DNA from 3 places in the Solibacillus sp. iso_87 genome. Region 3 is predicted to be linked to each of the others. Evidence: predicted binding sites of a transcription regulator. Region 3 holds the regulator's gene; each other region holds the start of a gene.
What was found. Region 3 encodes Rex, which represses fermentation and respiration genes when NADH is low (regulators of the CRP and FNR family bind a similar motif). Its sites were predicted from a motif close to TTGTGAAATATTTCACAA; they were not measured.
Positions count from the first base shown of each region.

Region 1: the regulator Rex is predicted to act here: its motif matches at 3,438-3,455, upstream of AC0VXV_RS10390 (helical membrane plugin domain-containing protein).
Region 2: the regulator Rex is predicted to act here: its motif matches at 2,944-2,961, upstream of yeiL (transcriptional regulator YeiL).

Region 1 is NZ_CM149656.1:2,075,738-2,081,754, reverse strand. It holds gene AC0VXV_RS10410 (M15 family metallopeptidase) at 1-139, opposite strand, end outside; gene AC0VXV_RS10405 (MFS transporter) at 337-1,569, opposite strand; gene AC0VXV_RS10400 (winged helix-turn-helix transcriptional regulator) at 1,680-2,063, shown strand; gene AC0VXV_RS10395 (aldo/keto reductase) at 2,134-2,973, opposite strand; gene AC0VXV_RS10390 (helical membrane plugin domain-containing protein) at 3,511-3,939, shown strand; gene AC0VXV_RS10385 (NAD(P)/FAD-dependent oxidoreductase) at 3,975-5,162, shown strand; gene AC0VXV_RS10380 (serine protease) at 5,285-5,908, shown strand; gene AC0VXV_RS10375 (dehydrogenase) at 5,924-6,017, shown strand, end outside.
Region 2 is NZ_CM149656.1:2,529,882-2,535,898, reverse strand. It holds gene recD2 (SF1B family DNA helicase RecD2) at 1-652, shown strand, start outside; gene AC0VXV_RS12905 (NupC/NupG family nucleoside CNT transporter) at 985-2,196, shown strand; gene yeiL (transcriptional regulator YeiL) at 2,249-2,917, opposite strand; gene AC0VXV_RS12895 (MFS transporter) at 3,021-4,169, shown strand; gene alaS (alanine--tRNA ligase) at 4,567-6,017, shown strand, end outside.
Region 3 is NZ_CM149656.1:3,597,621-3,603,637, reverse strand. It holds gene rimI (ribosomal protein S18-alanine N-acetyltransferase) at 1-263, shown strand, start outside; gene tsaD (tRNA (adenosine(37)-N6)-threonylcarbamoyltransferase complex transferase subunit TsaD) at 263-1,276, shown strand; gene AC0VXV_RS18370 (ABC-F family ATP-binding cassette domain-containing protein) at 1,852-3,792, opposite strand; gene AC0VXV_RS18365 (redox-sensing transcriptional repressor Rex) at 4,026-4,661, shown strand; gene tatA (twin-arginine translocase TatA/TatE family subunit) at 4,740-4,967, shown strand; gene tatC (twin-arginine translocase subunit TatC) at 4,985-5,809, shown strand; gene AC0VXV_RS18350 (CPBP family intramembrane glutamic endopeptidase) at 5,893-6,017, opposite strand, start outside.

The DNA of each region.
Region 1 (6,017 bases), 1.5 Mb from region 3:
CAAGGACAAGATCCCCGTTTGAGACGGAGTACGATGCTAGTGAAAGCTGCTGAGGTAAGTCGGGAGCACCAACTTGTACAGTCGTAAAAAATTGAAAGCCAATAACGGCAAAAATAAGTATAAAAAGAATCTTTTTCATTAAATAACGCTCCTTCAATCTAAGCATAGCAAATAAAACGGAAAATTGAAGGATAAATTGTGGAGATATTCCGAAGAACTATGAAAATAAGATATAGCTCCTTTGAAATTATTTGTGTATGGAAAGACAAATAAAAATAGAAACCATCTCAAACATTAATGTTAGGAGAGGTTTCTATTCATTTCTACTTAAATGTTTTATAGCGATTGTTTTTTGGATAATGGCGAGAATTCATTCGCAGTACAAACATTTTGTTTATTTTCAACAATCATCCAAACTAACGTAATACTTGCGGCAATGATTACCATTAAAAATCCGTATAGGGGCGTATTGTCCAGTGACTGATAATGAACAATTAAACCGCCGACATATGAACCGAGGAAAATCCCGATATTGAAAGCTGAAATATTTAAAGCGGAAGCCATTGCAGTAGCCGCTGGTACATATTTTTCAGATAGCTGAACGGCATACAGTTGTAAGCCCGGCACATTCATAAACATAAACAGCCCCATTAATAATACCATTATGAGCCCAATTACTTTGGAGTCAAAAGAGAAGTATACACCAATTAACGTTAACGCTAGTCCAATAAAGAAGATGAATATCGCACGCAATGGATTAGTGTTTGCAAAATGGCCACCGATTGTATTTCCAATAGCGACACATATTCCGTATACAACTAATATTACGACAATAGCATGAGGGGAGTAGCCCATTTGATTTTCAAGAATAGGGGACACATATGTGTAGACAACGAATACGCCTCCGTAACCCATTGCTGTAATAAATAAAATTAACAGCATACGGAAATTGCTTAATACTTTTCCGATATCACCTAATGAGATCGGTTTACTTTTTGTTAAATTATTTGGTACAAGGAACGCATTGCTGATTAACCCAATTATGCCAATAACGACGATGAAAATAAATGATAGCCGCCAATCCGTTACTTGGCCAATGAATGTTCCTAAAGGTACTCCACTGACAGTTGCCAATGTTAATCCTGAAAACATAAAAGCAATGGCACTTGCCCGTTTGTTAGGTGCCACAACGTCAGCAGCAATAACCGCCGCTATCGACATAAATACACCGTGAGCAAATGCAGAAATAACTCGTCCAATTAATAGTAAAGTAAATGTAGGTGCTATCGCTACCCATAAATTACCGACGATAAAAAGTACCATTACGAGCAGCAGCACCTTTTTACGGTCAAGCTGGGATGTTAAAACGGTTAAAATTGGTGCTCCGATTGTAACGCCTAACGCATAGATTGATACTGTTAATCCTGCAGTACTTAAATTAATACCAAACTCATTTGTGATGAGCGGGAGCAATCCAACGCTAATAAATTCTGTTGAACCGATACCAAACGAACTGATTGCTAATGCAAGCAGTGTTAATCTGGCGTTTGGTGTTTTTGATGTAGACATATTAAAAATAACTCCTTTGATTTATTTTACAGGATATAGTATTATTCATACATACTATAAAAGCATGTACATTACTTTTGGTTACTTTTGATAATACTGGAGGTTTCAAAATGAAAAAAGTTTATAATATTGGTGTTGAAGCAACACTCGAAGTCATTGGGGGTAAATGGAAACCCGTCATTCTATGTCACCTCAATCACCATGGTCAAATCCGGACGAATGAATTTCGCCGGTTAATTCCGGGCATTTCACAGAAAATGCTGACATCCCAATTACGCGAGCTTGAGCAATGCGGTTTAATTAATCGTAAAGTGTACAACCAAGTACCGCCGAAAGTGGAATATTCCTTAACTCCATATGGACACGAGATGGAGCCAGTGCTCAACTTACTTTGCACGTGGGGCGAGAAACATATTGATAAATTAAAAGAGAATGGTGAAGAAGTTCTTCTTATGCAGCGTGATGATGATATTGCTGTGCAAAAACTATCTTAATGAAAATAATGAAAGCCTCAAGGTACTAAAAATCTTGAGGCTTTTCGTCTCTTCAAATCTTCAATTCAAATTAGAAATTAAAAACTTCCGGATCCGGACCGACACGTTTATCTAAATTCATTGCATTAATAATCTGCATTTCTTCATCAGTAAGACTAAAATCAAAAATGTCGGCATTTTGAGCCATACGCTCTTTACGAACGGATTTAGGAATCGTGATAACTCCATTTTGAATATCCCATCGTAAAATAACTTGTGAATTTGATTTCCCATACTTTTCGGCAATATTTGCAATCGTCGGATCATCTAGTAGACCGCCTTGCATTAATGGAGCCCAAGCCTCTAATTGAATATTGTGCTCTTTGCAAAATGCACGCAATGATTGTTGTTGTAAACGCGGGTGAAACTCAACTTGGTTAATGACTGGTGTTACCCGAGCGTTTTTCAATAAATCCTGCAAATGCGAAATATTGAAATTGCAAACACCGATTGCTCTGATTTTACCTTCTATATACAGTTCCTCTAAAGCACTCCAAGACTCGGCAAATTTATTTTTACCTGGCCAGTGGATTAAGTATAGATCCAAATAGTCCAGCCCTAATTTTTCCAGGCTCTCTTCGTAAGCTGAAACAGTTTCCTCATAATTTAATCCGGCATTCCAAACTTTAGATGTGATGAATAAGTCCTCTCTATTTAAACCGGTAGAGGCTAATGCTAATTTAATGCCCTCGCCAACACCCGCTTCGTTTCCGTAAATAGCGGCTGTATCAATGCTGCGGTAACCTAGCTCAATCGCATTTTTAACGATTTCTGCTGTTGTATCGTTTTCCACCTGAAAGACGCCAAGGCCCATTGCTGGCATTTCTACCTCATTATTTAATTTGATTGTATCCTGTAAACTAGTAATCATATATTGATCCTCCAATTGAATAAGTATTTCGTTGCTTTTTTATTATGGATCCACTTGAAAATTAAAAAAAGTACGCACTTTTTCGTTTCATAGCAACGTGAAGGTTCCTATTGAGTCAAATCAACCGATTGAAGAGAAAGTTTTTTAGGGAAATATTGTGGAGGGAAATAGGGGAGGGGAGGTGAATCACTTTTAATAGTAAAGAATTTTTGTTTTCTATCATATAAATACCTAATTAACCTTTAATAATGATAAGAAACAACTATTTAAATACTTCCAATATTAAAAATGATGAAGGGAAATTTTTATTATAAAATATACAAAAATACGCTAAATACATAAAAATAAAATTTTTTTAAATAATAAAATTACAGAATATTCTTGAATTAAGTTTTTCGGTCGTTTATTTCCGTTTTCTAATTGTAACAAACGAATCTTTGTGCTATCGTTGCTTATTGAATGGTATGTGAAAGTTTTTACAATCGGGTATGAAATTTTCGAAAAAATAATATTAAGTGATGGCAAAGGAGAGTTATTATGTCAGAAATGAATAATCAGCAGGTAGAAAAAGTGGCTGTTACACAAGAGCAATTGGATGTATTAGACCAGTTACTAAAGCCAGAGGTACAAGCTTCATTAACTACTTTAGTAGATAACTTACCAAAATTGGCTGAGATGACTACATTATTAACAAAAGCGTATGATTTCGCGACGAGTGTTGCTACAGACGAAACATTAAAAAATGATACAGTTGCTGCTGTAACAGAAATGGCTAGTCCAGTTGTCGGGACTGCTAAATCATTGGCACAAACAGCAATCGAAGCGAAAGACCGTGCTGAAGTCAGCAATGAAACAGTAGGCGTATTCGGTTTATTAAAAATGTTAAAAGACCCACAAGTTCAAGGGGCATTACGTTTTGCTAATGCATTTTTACAAGTAGCATCTGAACGTAAACAAATGAAATAATTTGTACAATCTAATCTTATTGGAGGATTTTTAATATGGTAACTAAAGAAATCGTTATTTTAGGTGCTGGATTTGCTGGTGTATTAGCAGCACAAACAGCTCGTAAATTTTTAAATAAAGATGAAGCGCGTATTACAGTTGTAAACCAATTCCCTACACATCAAATCATTACTGAATTACACCGTTTAGCTGGCGGCACAATTTCTGAAGGTGCTGTATCATTACCACTTGAGAAGATTTTCAAAGGTTTTGACATCAACTTGGAAATCGCAAAAGTAAACAGCTTTGACGTAGAAAGCAAAAATGTCTCACTTTCAAACGGCAAAACTTTACAATATGATACATTAGTTGTTGCTTTAGGCAGCCAAACTGGTTTCTTCGGAATCCCTGGCTTAGAGGAAAACTCTTTCGTATTAAAATCAGTTGATGAAGCTAATGCAATTCGCGAGCATATCGAAGCACGCATTAAAGCATATGCAACAACAAAAGACGAGGCGGATGCTACAATCGTTATCGGCGGTGGCGGTTTAACAGGTGTTGAGCTTGTTGGTGAAATCGTAGACCACTTCCCTAAAGTTGCTGCAAAATACGGTGTTAAATTTGAAGATCTTAAAATCAAACTAGTTGAAGCAGGTCCAAAAATCTTACCGGTATTCCCAGAAAACTTAATCGATCGTGCAACAGAGTCTTTATCGAAACGTGGAGTAGAATTCATTACATCAACACCTGTTACTGGCGTTGAAGGCAATGTTATTCAATTAAAAGACCGTGAACCAATCGTTGCAAACACATTAGTATGGACAGGTGGAGTTGCTCCACTTCCATTAGTAGCTGAATCAGGGTTAGCTGCAGATCGCGGTAAAGCAACTATCAATGACTTCTTACAATCTACTTCACATCCTGAAGTATTTGTTATTGGCGATGCATCAGCACATATTCCAAACCCAGGTGACCGCCCAACTTATGCGCCAACTGCTCAAGTAGCATGGCAGCAAGGTGAAACTGCAGGTTACAACATTTTTGCACAAATTAAAGGTGCTGACCTGAAAGAATTCAAATTTACTAACTCAGGTACTTTAGGTTCTTTAGGCCGCAAAGACGGTATTGCTACAGTTGGGGCAAACAATACTCAATTAGTAGGTTTACCAGCATCATTAATGAAAGAAGCTTCAAATATCCGCTATATGACTCATATTAAAGGGTTATTTGGCCTAGCATATTAATTAGTTAAGACATACCCGAAAGTCACTTTCTTTCGGGTATGTCTTTTTATTTTTGCAAAAAACAACAAATTTTAACAAATAACTATTATAATGGGAGTAAATGTCGAGAAAGAGGTGTAAAGATGAAAGATTTTGATACATCAAATTCTTTGTTTATTTTAAATGAACAGCAGCTCGAACAATTTAAACAGCTTGAACATTACGACTACTTTTTCCATTTAATCCGCCATGACTTTGCACATTTATCTTTCGCAAAATACAATGTAAGCGATGTTTGGGTTTACTTTTATTTTGAAGAAGAGCCGGTCATCAATTCAGAGCATGCGCTCATTTTTCTGCTCCGTAATTTTATATTGAATGAAGTACTTATCAGTTCAAAATTTAAACGACTGAAAAAAGCAACAGTCGGGTCATTTACTAAAGCATTAATGGCTTCGGTAATGACCGTCAATCTATTTTTGGATTATTTGCGTGAAGTACTCGAAACATTACCAAAAGAACAATATGATCTATATATGAAGTTTGAAAACAGCTCGAAGCAATTATTTAATGACCGCTTCTATGAATACGAACATTACCCCAAAAAACTCGTCCAAATCGAAACAACAATTATAAAAAGTTTGCGTAATTACTTGGCAGACAACGATACGAAATATGCGGACAGTAAACATAAAGTCATTCGTTTTATGGACAAATTTTCAATTATTAAACGAGAGCTGTACGAACCGTTATATTTGAAAAAGTAGGAGGTGGATATAACGATGGGGATGCAACTTAAGTCATTGCAGCTTGACCATTATCGTTCACAAACGTTTTCATCAATCGATGCACATTATAAGGCATATATAGAGATGT
Region 2 (6,017 bases), 1.1 Mb from region 3:
TTATCGTATCGGGGACAAAGTGCTGCAGCTAGTGAATCAGCCGGATAATAATGTATTCAACGGGGATATGGGTGAAGTGATTTCCATAATCCGTGCAAAGGAAACAGTGGAAAAGCAGGATTTGCTTATCGTCAGCTATGATGGGATTGAAGTGACATACCAACGTGCTGATTTAAATCAGATAACATTGGCCTATTGCTGTTCGATTCATAAATCCCAAGGTTCGGAATTTCAAACTGTCATCATGCCGATTGTCCGCGGTTATTCGAAAATGCTTCGCAGAAATTTACTTTATACGGGTATTACACGTGCTAAAAACTTTTTAATTTTATGCGGTGAGCCGGATGTATTAGCGAACGGTTTAGCAAAAACAGATGATTTAACCCGATTAACAACATTAAAGGGACGACTAAATCCCGAATTTACCACTGAAGAAAAGACAGTAGAGTCACCGGAAATAGAAGAGAAAGAAGCGTCCGTTAAAGAAGTGAAACAAAACTCTTCTACAGAGCAGCTTGGTCTCTTGAATGTTTCGGCTTCACATAAAATTGGGGAATCGTTGCCAAATCACTTAACAGCAGAAACAGCACCATATATTCATCCATTAATTGGTATGGCAAATATTTCGCCATACGACTTCAATGAAGAATAGAACTAGCCATTTTCGTTCATGTTTGAATGGGAATGGCTAGTTTTTTATTGCTCATGAAATGTACTATTTTGGACAAATTTATTAAATGATGTGTTTATGTTCAAGGGTAGAGGGAAAATGTTTTGAATATAATAAAAGTTTGAAACAAAACGGGGCATAATAAAAAAATGATAACTTTTTGCGAAAAAATCAGAAATTTTGAAAGAAACTATTAATTAATATTATTTGTGTGGATATGTTAGTATGAAAAAAACTTATATGACGTCCGAAGTTTGATGTCAAATTTTAGAAAATGAAAAGGTTTTCAAAACTTAAAAAGAAGGTGCACATACATGGATTTCGTATGGGGAATCATAGGTATTCTGGGAATCGTACTGATTGCCATCGGGTTATCTAATAACCGTAAAGCAATTCAATGGAGAATTATTGTTTCAGGATTAGTTGTCCAGTTGATTTTTGCATTTATCGTATTAAAGTGGTCTTACGGCCGTGAGAAGCTTATGCAACTTTCTGAAGGTGTGCAGAAACTAGTTGGTTATGCCAATGAAGGGATTAACTTCGTATTCGGCGGTTTAGCAAATCCGGAAAATGTTGGATTTGTATTCGCGATGAGCGTATTAACAATTATTATTTTCTTCTCATCTTTAATTTCTGTCCTTTATTACTTGGGGATTATGCAATTTGTCATTAAGATTATCGGTGGTTTCTTATCAAAAGTATTAGGTACAACAAAAGCGGAATCAGTAAACGCTGCTGCCAATATTTTCGTTGGACAAACAGAAGCGCCGCTTGTAATTCGTCCATTTTTAAATAAAATGACGAAATCGCAAATGTTCGCTGTTATGACAGGTGGACTTGCATCGGTTTCAGGTTCGGTATTAATCGGTTATTCATTATTAGGTGTTCCACTTGAATACTTACTGGCGGCAAGTTTCATGGCTGCTCCAGCTGGACTGGTAATGGCGAAATTAATGATCCCTGAAACAGAAGAAGTAAATGAAGATGACTTTAAATTAGAGCGTAATTCTGAAGCGACAAATGTTATTGATGCAGCGGCTGTTGGTGCATCTGACGGATTGAAATTAGCTGTAAACGTTGGGGCAATGCTATTAAGTTTCATCGCGTTAATTGCCTTATTAAACGGTATTTTAGGCGGTATTACAGGATTATTCGGTTTTGATAATGTAACACTTGAAGGTTTATTAGGCTATGTCTTTGCGCCATTAGCATTTTTAATCGGTGTTCCATGGGATGAAGCAGTACGTGCAGGTTCATTTATCGGTCAAAAATTAATTTTAAATGAATTTGTTGCCTACTCTAACTTCGGTCCGGTTATCGGCGAGCTATCCGACAAAACAGCCATTATTATTTCGTTTGCACTTTGTGGTTTTGCAAACTTAAGCTCAATGGGTATTTTAATCGGTGGTTTAGGTGGTATGGCACCGGATAAGCGGCCAATGATTGCACAGCTTGCGATTAAAGCTGTTGTTGCAGGTACATTGGCATCATTACTATCAGCTGCAATTGCTGGTATGTTTATTTAATATCTTTCAGTGTTCAAGAGACTGTGCTAAAAATATTTAGCGCAGTCTTTTTTTAATACGTAATTTCTGATGCGAGTTTTTCCAGTTCAGATCGATTTGTCAGAACATACCCGCGATTTTGTTTCGTTATATAACCGGCTTCGCTAAATTGTGCAAGAACAAATAGCAAGTGGCGATAAGATACGCCTAAGTAATCACATACCTCAGTATGTTTTTCTTTATAGAATTGTTGGTCTGATGATAGTAGAATGAATGAGGCTAATCGGTTTTCCAACGGATAGGCCTGGTTTTGTGTATATTTTGCTGTTGCTGTCGTTGCTTTGTGACTTAAAAAAATACAGAGCATTTTCAGAAACACAGGATCTGCCAATAATTTTTCCTTCACTTCCTGAATCGAAATCGCAAAACATACTGACTTTGATAAAGTTTGAATGCCTTTTGAATAGCGTTCAGCATTTAAAAGTTCCATTTCACCCATGAATGTTGGAGCCGTAATAAAATCGATGAGCGAAATTTTCCCGTTTTTATGGGTAATATATAATTTAGCTTTCCCTTCAACCATGTAATACAAATAGTCGGGGAAGGAATGCTCATGGAAAATAAATTCGCCTTTATCGAATTCATACACATGGATATATGGAACAATATCAAACGAAAAATATTGGGAAATCGGGTATTGTTCGATATATGAGAGACTTTCATCTATTGGTAACTTTCTCAAATTATAGAGCAACTCCTTTCGGTAGAATATGAGATTTATCACATTATTGTAGTATTTCTCATGTTAATATTCAACTTAATAAAAACGAAAAAGGATGAAGACTATGAATAATCAGCGTTGGCTCGCGAAAAACTTCTTTATGTTCTTTATTACATGGGGTATTTTCCTGCCATATTGGACAGGTTGGCTAATTAACGATAAAGGGCTTACGGTTTCCGAAGCGAGCATCATAATGGGCTTTGGACTGGTAGCACGGGCCATCTCAACGATGTTTATTTTCCCGTTTGTTTCTAAAGTAATGAGCAACAAAAATGTGCTGATTTTTTTTACTGCAAGTTCATTAATTGTGACGCTGCTATACATACCGATTAATTCATTCAGCGGCTTATTTTTAATGACGTTGCTGTTCAGTGCTTTTTACCCGGCATTATTACCTGCTGTTGAGAGCAGTGCTTCCACATTAATGCAACATGGATCCATACATTATGGGAAAGCGCGTTCGTTAGGATCGTTTGGGTTTGTCGTCGCTGTACTAATCATCAGTATGATCAGCGGGATGTACGGGGAGCAAATGATATTATGGATGATGATTTTAGGTTTAACGGGACTACTCATCATTCAATTCATGCCTGCACCTCAAGTTTTAAGTTTAGTGCCTGTAAAAGAGAACGGAAAAACGCTCTCGATGAAAGGGCTATTTGAAGTAAAAAGCTTTATCATCGTATTGTTTGTCGTCATTTTACTTCAGGGGGCGCACGCATCTTACTATAACTATGGATATATTTATTTGCAGGATCTGAATGTAAATCCGTTTTATATCGGTATGATTTTAAATGTCGCAGTAATATTTGAAGTTGTTTATTTTTATAAGGCCGATACAATTTTAACAAAATGGAAGCCTTCTTCATTATTGCTTGTTGCAGCAATTGGCTCGAGCATTCGTTGGATACTAGTTTACGCATTTCCGAATATGCCGATGTTTATCATATCTCAGGCACTTCACGCCCTGTCATTTGCCATGGCCCATTATGCCTTTATCCGTTATATTTCCAAGGCTTTACCACAGGAGCAGATCCCAAATGCACAGGGGATTTATTCGGCACTTGCAATGAGTTTAAGTGCAGCGATTCTTACATTATTAGGTGGGGCACTTTATGAAATCGAGCCAGGTTTGGCGTTTTTGGGAATGATTATATGTACAGTGCCTGCGATACTTTTAATTTTACTGACAAAAAAACGTTTTAATTATTAAGGAATGCCGATTGACAGCACGATGTCTATTTTTTATAATGAAGAGCATAATAAAATGAAAACGATGATGGAACAAGTACGTATGGACTTCGTGAGCAGAAAGAGATTTCCCGGCTGAAAAAATCTCCCCGAATAAATATCGAAAGCTACTCCAGAGTGCAGCTAATCACTGCCGTTTGCTTACGTTACAAGCACTTGAGATATAATGCATAGCGCATTATAAATTAGGGTGGTACCACGAGATAATAGTCTTCGTCCCTTTACCGGGATGAGGGCTTTTTTTGTTTTCTTCAGCGGATTATTAAGATTACCGGTGAACGAAGCACTTATTTACGTGAAGGTGTAATTAATCGTACCAAAATTCATCGACTTCAATAAAAATTAGGAGGAAAATTATCATGACAACAAAAATTATGACAGGTTCTGAAATTCGTCGTCTTTATTTGAATTTCTTTAAAGAAAAAGGGCATCATATTGAACCATCAGCACCATTAGTTCCAATTAATGACCCATCACTTTTATGGATCAATTCAGGGGTGGCGACATTAAAACCGTATTTTGACGGACGTATCATTCCAGATAATCCGCGTATTACTAATGCACAAAAATCGATTCGTACAAACGATATCGAAAACGTAGGGAAAACAGCGCGTCACCATACATTCTTTGAAATGTTGGGGAACTTCTCTATCGGAGATTACTTTAAAAAAGAATCTATTCATTACGCTTGGGAGTTTTTAACCGACCCAAAATGGATGGGCTTCGATCCAGAAAAGTTATCGGTAACAATCCACCCTGAAGATCAGGAAGCATATGACGTATGGCACAACGAAATCGGGATTCCGAAAGAGCGCCTAATCCGACTTGAAGGCAACTTCTGGGATATCGGTGAAGGTCCATCTGGTCCAAACTCTGAAATCTTCTATGATCGCGGTGAAGAGTACGGTGTTGGTGCACCGGCGGAAGAAATGTACACTGGCGGGGAAAACGAGCGTTACCTTGAAATTTGGAACCTTGTATTTTCTCAATTCAACCACAATCCGGATGGCACATATACACCACTTCCAAAGCAAAATATCGATACAGGTATGGGTCTTGAACGTATCGTTTCTGTTGTACAAAACGTACCAACAAACTTTGATACAGATCTTTTCATGCCAATCATTGAAAAAACAGAAACGTTTGCAAACCGTACGTACAAACGTCCTCATGAAGTGGATTTAAATGAAATTTTCGGATCGACTGAAGATGTGAATACACCATTTAAAGTAATTGCCGACCATATCCGTACAGTAGCATTTGCTATCGGAGACGGTGCATTGCCATCAAATGAAGGCCGCGGCTATGTATTGCGTCGTCTATTACGTCGTGCTGTTCGATATGCGAAAAAAATCGGCATCGAAAAGCCGTTTATGTTTGAATTAGTGCCGACTGTCGGAGAGATTATGCATGATTTCTATCCGCAAGTAAAAGAAAAGGAAGCATTTATTCAACGCGTTATTAAAAACGAAGAAGTGCGCTTCCATGAAACACTTGATGGCGGATTAACAATTTTCAACGAAGTTGCAGAAAGTCAAAAAGCAAAAGGCGAAACAGTTATTCCTGGTGCTGATGCATTCCGTCTATATGATACATTCGGTTTCCCGATTGAGTTAACGGAAGAGTATGCCGAAGAAGTTGGCATGACAGTTGACCAAGAAGGTTTTGAAGCTTCTATGGAACAACAGCGTGAGCGTGCACGTAATGCACGTGCTGATGTGGACTCAATGCAAGTGCAAAATGAAGTGCTGTCAAATTTAACACAACAATCTACATTTATTTACGATGCATTTGAAGCTTCTGCAAAAGT
Region 3 (6,017 bases):
GGCTCGTTATTGATGCAGCACAGATTACCAACGTAGCGGTTGTACAATCTGTACGTGGTCAAGGTATTGGTGAGACACTTATGCGTGAAGCGATGCGAGTAGCGAAAGAAGCAAATATGGATGTCATGAGCTTAGAAGTACGTGTAACAAATACTGTTGCACAAAATTTATATCGCAAACTTGGTTTCCAAGATGGAGGTCTTCGTAAAGGCTACTATACGGACAACCAGGAAGATGCGTTAGTAATGTGGGTGAATTTATAATGGATAACTATATATTAGCAATTGAAACTAGTTGTGATGAAACAGCAGCAGCCATTATTAAAAATGGGACAGAGATTATTTCGAATGTTGTATCATCGCAAATTGACAGTCATAAGCGTTTCGGCGGGGTTGTCCCGGAAATCGCATCACGTCACCATGTTGAACAAATGACAATTGTTTTAGAAGAAGCATTAAAACAGGCAAATATGGAACCGAAAGAATTAACAGCTGTTGCCGTAACTGAAGGTCCGGGACTAGTAGGTGCTTTGTTAATTGGTATTAATGCGGCTAAGGCTTTCGCTTTTGTTCACGGCTTGCCATTAATCGGGACACATCATATTGCCGGGCATATTTATGCGAATAACCTAGTACAGCCAATGGAATTTCCGCTGTTGGCACTCGTTGTTTCAGGTGGACATACAGAGCTTGTCCTAATGCGTGAACATGGTTCGTTTGAAGTTATCGGTGAAACACGTGATGATGCTGCAGGTGAAGCATATGACAAAGTAGCCCGCGTATTGAATATGCCATATCCGGGTGGTCCTCATATTGACCGTCTTGCACATGATGCGACTGAAGCCGTTCCTTTCCCGCGTGTTTGGTTGGAGGAAGATTCATACGACTTTAGCTTCAGCGGCTTGAAATCTGCAGTGATTAATTATAAACATAATATGGATCAGCGCGGTGAAGAAATCATTGCCGAACATGTTGCAAAAGGCTTCCAAGATAGTGTAGTGGAAGTATTGACTGGTAAGACAGTACGAGCAGCGCGTGAATTTCAGGTAAAACAAGTAATTGCAGCTGGCGGTGTATCAGCCAACAAAGGACTACGCACAGCATTGGAACATGCGTTTAAAGAAGAAGGTATTCCATTTTATGTACCGCCTTTAAAATTATGTACAGATAATGCAGCAATGATCGGTGCAGCTGCATATGAAATGTATGAAGCAGGGGTTCGAGGTAATTTAGCAATGAATGGGCGCCCTGGGATGGAACTCTTAAGCTGGAAATAGGGTATATAAGCATGGTGAAAAGATGTAGTAGTACATTCTTTTCTCATGCTTTTTTTGTTAAGGAAATAAATTTTTCTTAATTTGTTTTCTTTCAATAATATAAAAAAGTCGAATCTAGTAATTTATGATGGATAAATCTCATTTATAACAAGTTTTTATTGACTGTTCAACTTTTCTGAAAATTATCCACAGATAAAGTTAAATACCCACAAAAAAACTTGCGAACATGCGTACTTATACACAAACTGTGTATAACTTGTGGAAAACATGTGACTTATCTATATATAGTAGTGTCTTTTTCACACAACAATGTGTATAACTTTGATTTTAAATGTGGATAATGTGGAAAACTATGTTGATATGTTGATACTACTAGATTTGTATTGTGAATAAAATTGTGGAGAAATTTGTAGAAATTTGGCGTATTGACCTATATATATGATTATTATGTAGATAGGATGATAGAAAGATTTAATATTATACAATAGCAATACAACAAATATGTTTCTGTAGACACAGACTTTCCATGCACATATAAAAAAGGAGTGTCCATATGTTGATGGACACTCCTTTAATTATAGCAGTTCAAGCTCTTCGTTTAGTTCAAGCCATTCCATTTCAAATACTTCATGCTGTTCTTTTACATCATTCAGTTCAGACTGAATTGTTAATGTTTTTTCATGGTCTGAATAAACGTCAGGATCACATAGTTGTTCTTCGAAGATGGCGATTTTTTCATCTAAAGCGCCCATCTGCTTTTCGATATCTTCAATTGCACGACGAATTTGACGTTCTCTTTTTTTCGCGTCCTTGTCGATCATCGATGTAGTCTTTGTTTGAACAGTCGTTTCAGCCGTATTTTTTTCAATTGCTGCGGCTTTCATTGCAGCTAATTCTTCAAGCTCCTCTTTCTTTTCCACATAATAATCATAGTCACCTAAATACTCAAACGAACCTGAGCCTGAGAGTTCAACGACTTTAGTAGCGATACGGTTGATGAAATAACGGTCATGCGAGACGAATAGTAGTGTACCGGGATAATCGATTAAGGCATTTTCCAATATTTCTTTACTGTCCAAGTCTAAATGGTTTGTCGGCTCATCAAGTACTAGGAAATTTGATTTTTGCATCATTAACTTCGCAAGTGCAAGTCGCGCCTTTTCTCCACCTGATAGGGAGTTTACTGTTTTTGATACGTCATCTCCACTAAATAGGAAGCGACCTAAAATGTTGCGGATATCCTTTTCATTCAGTAATGGCCATTCATCCCAAAGCTCACTAAGAACAGATTTATTCGAATGAAGTTTCGCCTGCTCCTGATCATAATAACCGATTTGAACATTCGTACCGTAACGGATATCCCCGGCCAGTTCCTCGATATCTTTAACGATTGTTTTCAATAAGGTAGATTTCCCAACACCGTTTGGACCAACAAGTGCAATACGATCTTCTCTAAAGACGCGCATCCCAATATTTTTGGAAATAGCCTTGTCCGTAAAACCGATCGTTAAATTATCCACCGACAGCACGTCATTTCCGCTTTGGCGCTCAATTGTAAAGCCGAAGTTGGCACTCTTTTCATCGCCATCAGGAGATTCCATCCAACTTGTCTTCTCCAGCACTTTGCGACGTGACTGGGCCATTTTTGTAGTTGAAGCTCGGGCAAGGTTTTTTTGGATAAATGTTTCGAGCTTGGCCTTTTCATCCATTTGACGCTCATACATTTTTAAATCACGTTCATAGTTTTTTGCCTTTTCATCTAAATAGGCACTGTAGTTCCCTACATACTTCGACACTTTTGTACGGGACACTTCGTAAACAATCGACACGACCTGATCTAAGAAATAACGGTCATGCGAAACGATTAAAATCGCGCCATCATAACCTTTTAAATAGCCTTCCAGCCATGACAGTGTTTCAATATCCAGATGGTTGGTCGGCTCATCTAAAATAAGGAGATCGGGCTTTGACAAAAGAAGCTTAGCGAGGGCTAGGCGAGTCCGTTGTCCGCCGGATAGAGAGCGAATCGGCTTTTGATAATCTTCAGGGAAAAATTGCATCCCATGTAAAACAGAGCGGGTATCGGCTTCATACTGATAACCGCCTGCATCTTTGAAATCATGCTGCAACTGATCATACTCCGCCATAATGCGTGTATATTGTTCGCTATCTTCATATATTGCAGGATCGGCCATTTGCTGTTCAAGTTGACGCAGCGTTTGTTCCTGGTTTTGCAAGTTTGCGAAAATTGTCATCATTTCGTCCCAAATCGAAAGTTCAGAGTCGATGCCTGCATGCTGTTCTAAATAGCCGACTTGAATATCTTTTGGAATAATAATTTCACCAGAGTCATAGCTCATTTGTCCGGCAATTATTTTTAATAGCGTGGACTTGCCGGCACCGTTTCGTCCTACTAATGCCACACGATCACGGTGCTGTACTTCTAGTTTTACACCGCTTAATATTTCATCTGTAATAAAGGATTTATATAATTGATTTACTTGTAAGACAATCATGTTTACACCTCAGTTTCTCCTATTTAGTTTAATGGATGGGAACATTGTACGCAACGATGGATACTTTACTTGTCGCTCCTTGTTTAGTAAGATTAACTTGCTTCTGCACAAAGAGTGGGGTTCATGTTAAGCGTGACATATCGCTTGGCGACAACTACGTGATTAAATCATGTAGGTCATTTATGGAGGCATTATTTGAGAAAGATTTCCAAATGTACATAGGAGGAGAATGTGTGAAACAAGAAGTAAAAATTCCACAAGCAACAACAAAAAGACTTCCTCTTTATTATCGATTTTTGAAAAACTTCGCAACTGAAGGTAAAAAGCGTATTTCTTCACAGGAATTAAGTGATGCGATGAAAATAGATTCGGCTACGATTCGACGTGACTTTTCTTATTTTGGAGCACTCGGTAAAAAGGGATATGGATATGATGTCCAGTATTTACTCGAATTTTTCCGTCAGACTCTGGACCAGGACGAGGCGATGAATGTTGCATTAATAGGAGTCGGGAATCTGGGGAATGGCTTACTAAAATATAACTTCCAAAAAAATCATAATACGCGTATCGTTGTTGCATTTGATACGAAGGCACCGATGGAAGGAACAACGATTAGTGATATTCCAGTATTCCATCCAGATCGTTTGGAAGAAATGTATGAGGAATTTGGCGCGGAGTTAGCAATATTGACAGTTTCATCCCGCTCAGCACAAATGATGACAGACCGACTCGTTAAAATAAATGCAAAAGGTATATTAAATTTCACACCAGTACGATTATCTGTTCCTGACACAATTAAAGTGATGAACATTGATCTATCGGTAGAATTACAGGCACTTACGTATTTAGTGCGAAACTCAGGTAAGTAACAAAATGTTCATTACTATAAATAGCAAATTCTAGTTAATTAATGTAAAATATACATAATAATAGAGGAGGTGGCTATAGTGATTGTACATCTAAATGCGATTACACCTGTGAGCCTGATTATCATTGGACTGATTGCTTTGTTAATATTCGGTCCCAAAAAATTGCCATCATTAGGCCGTGCGATGGGGACAACTTTACGTGAATTCCGTAGCGCTACGAAAGGCTTGACGGATGACGATGACGATTTCGATACAAAGAAAAAAGTGATTGAACATAAAGAGAACGAAAAAAACGAAGTTAAGTAAAATAAGGATGTCTTGCTATGAATTCAAGAGAATTAACCGTAGTTGAACATATGGAAGAGCTTAGAAAACGCCTATTTTTCGTAGCAATTTTCTTCGTGATGGCTCTTTTCATCGGTTTCTATACGGCGAAACCACTTATTCGATACATTCAACGCAGTGATTTAGCTGCCAGTTTTTCGATGAACGCATTTAGTCCGGCAGATCCTTTAACCGTTTATTTACAAGTTACATTTATTGTAGCAGCCGTTATTGTATCGCCATTATTGCTTTACCAGCTATGGGCGTTTATAACACCTGGTTTGCATGAGGCTGAACGTAAGGCAACATTGAAATATATTCCGTATGCTTTTGTACTGTGTATAGGGGGAATAGCCTTTGCTTATTATGTGTTATTTCCATTTATAATGCGCTTTATGACGGATTTATCCAATGATTTGAATATTACGCAAACAATCGGTATTAATGAATTCTTCTCATTTCTAATTAAATTAATTGTACCCTTTGCGATGCTGTTTCAATTGCCTGTTGTTACACTGTTTCTTTCACGTCTCGGAATCATCAATCCGAAGCTTATGGTGAAATTTCGGAAATATGCGTATTTTGTGTTAATCGTAATTTCGGTATTGCTGGCACCGCCTGATTTAGTATCAAATATCATTATTGCGATTCCGCTATTTGTTTTATATGAATTGAGTATTGTCATTGCACGTCTCGGTTATCGAAAATATGAAGTGGCTGAAAAAGAACGCATATTAGCAGAAGAAGAACGTGAACGTGAACTGCAAGTGGAGGAACTACTTGAAATGCAGCGCAGGCAAATGGAACAGATGAATAATAGTTAAGGTAACGCTATCGAACGAGGTAGCGTTTTTTTATTTTCATATGGGGAAATAAAAAACCCGCTATTTTACATAGCGGGCAAAAGTTATACTTGAAACTTATCGGCATTCATTTGGATAAATGTGACGAAACCGTTCAATAGGACATGCGCGATAATCGGTGTGAGAAGACGCTTTGTTTTATGATATAAAAATGCGAAGATCATACCGC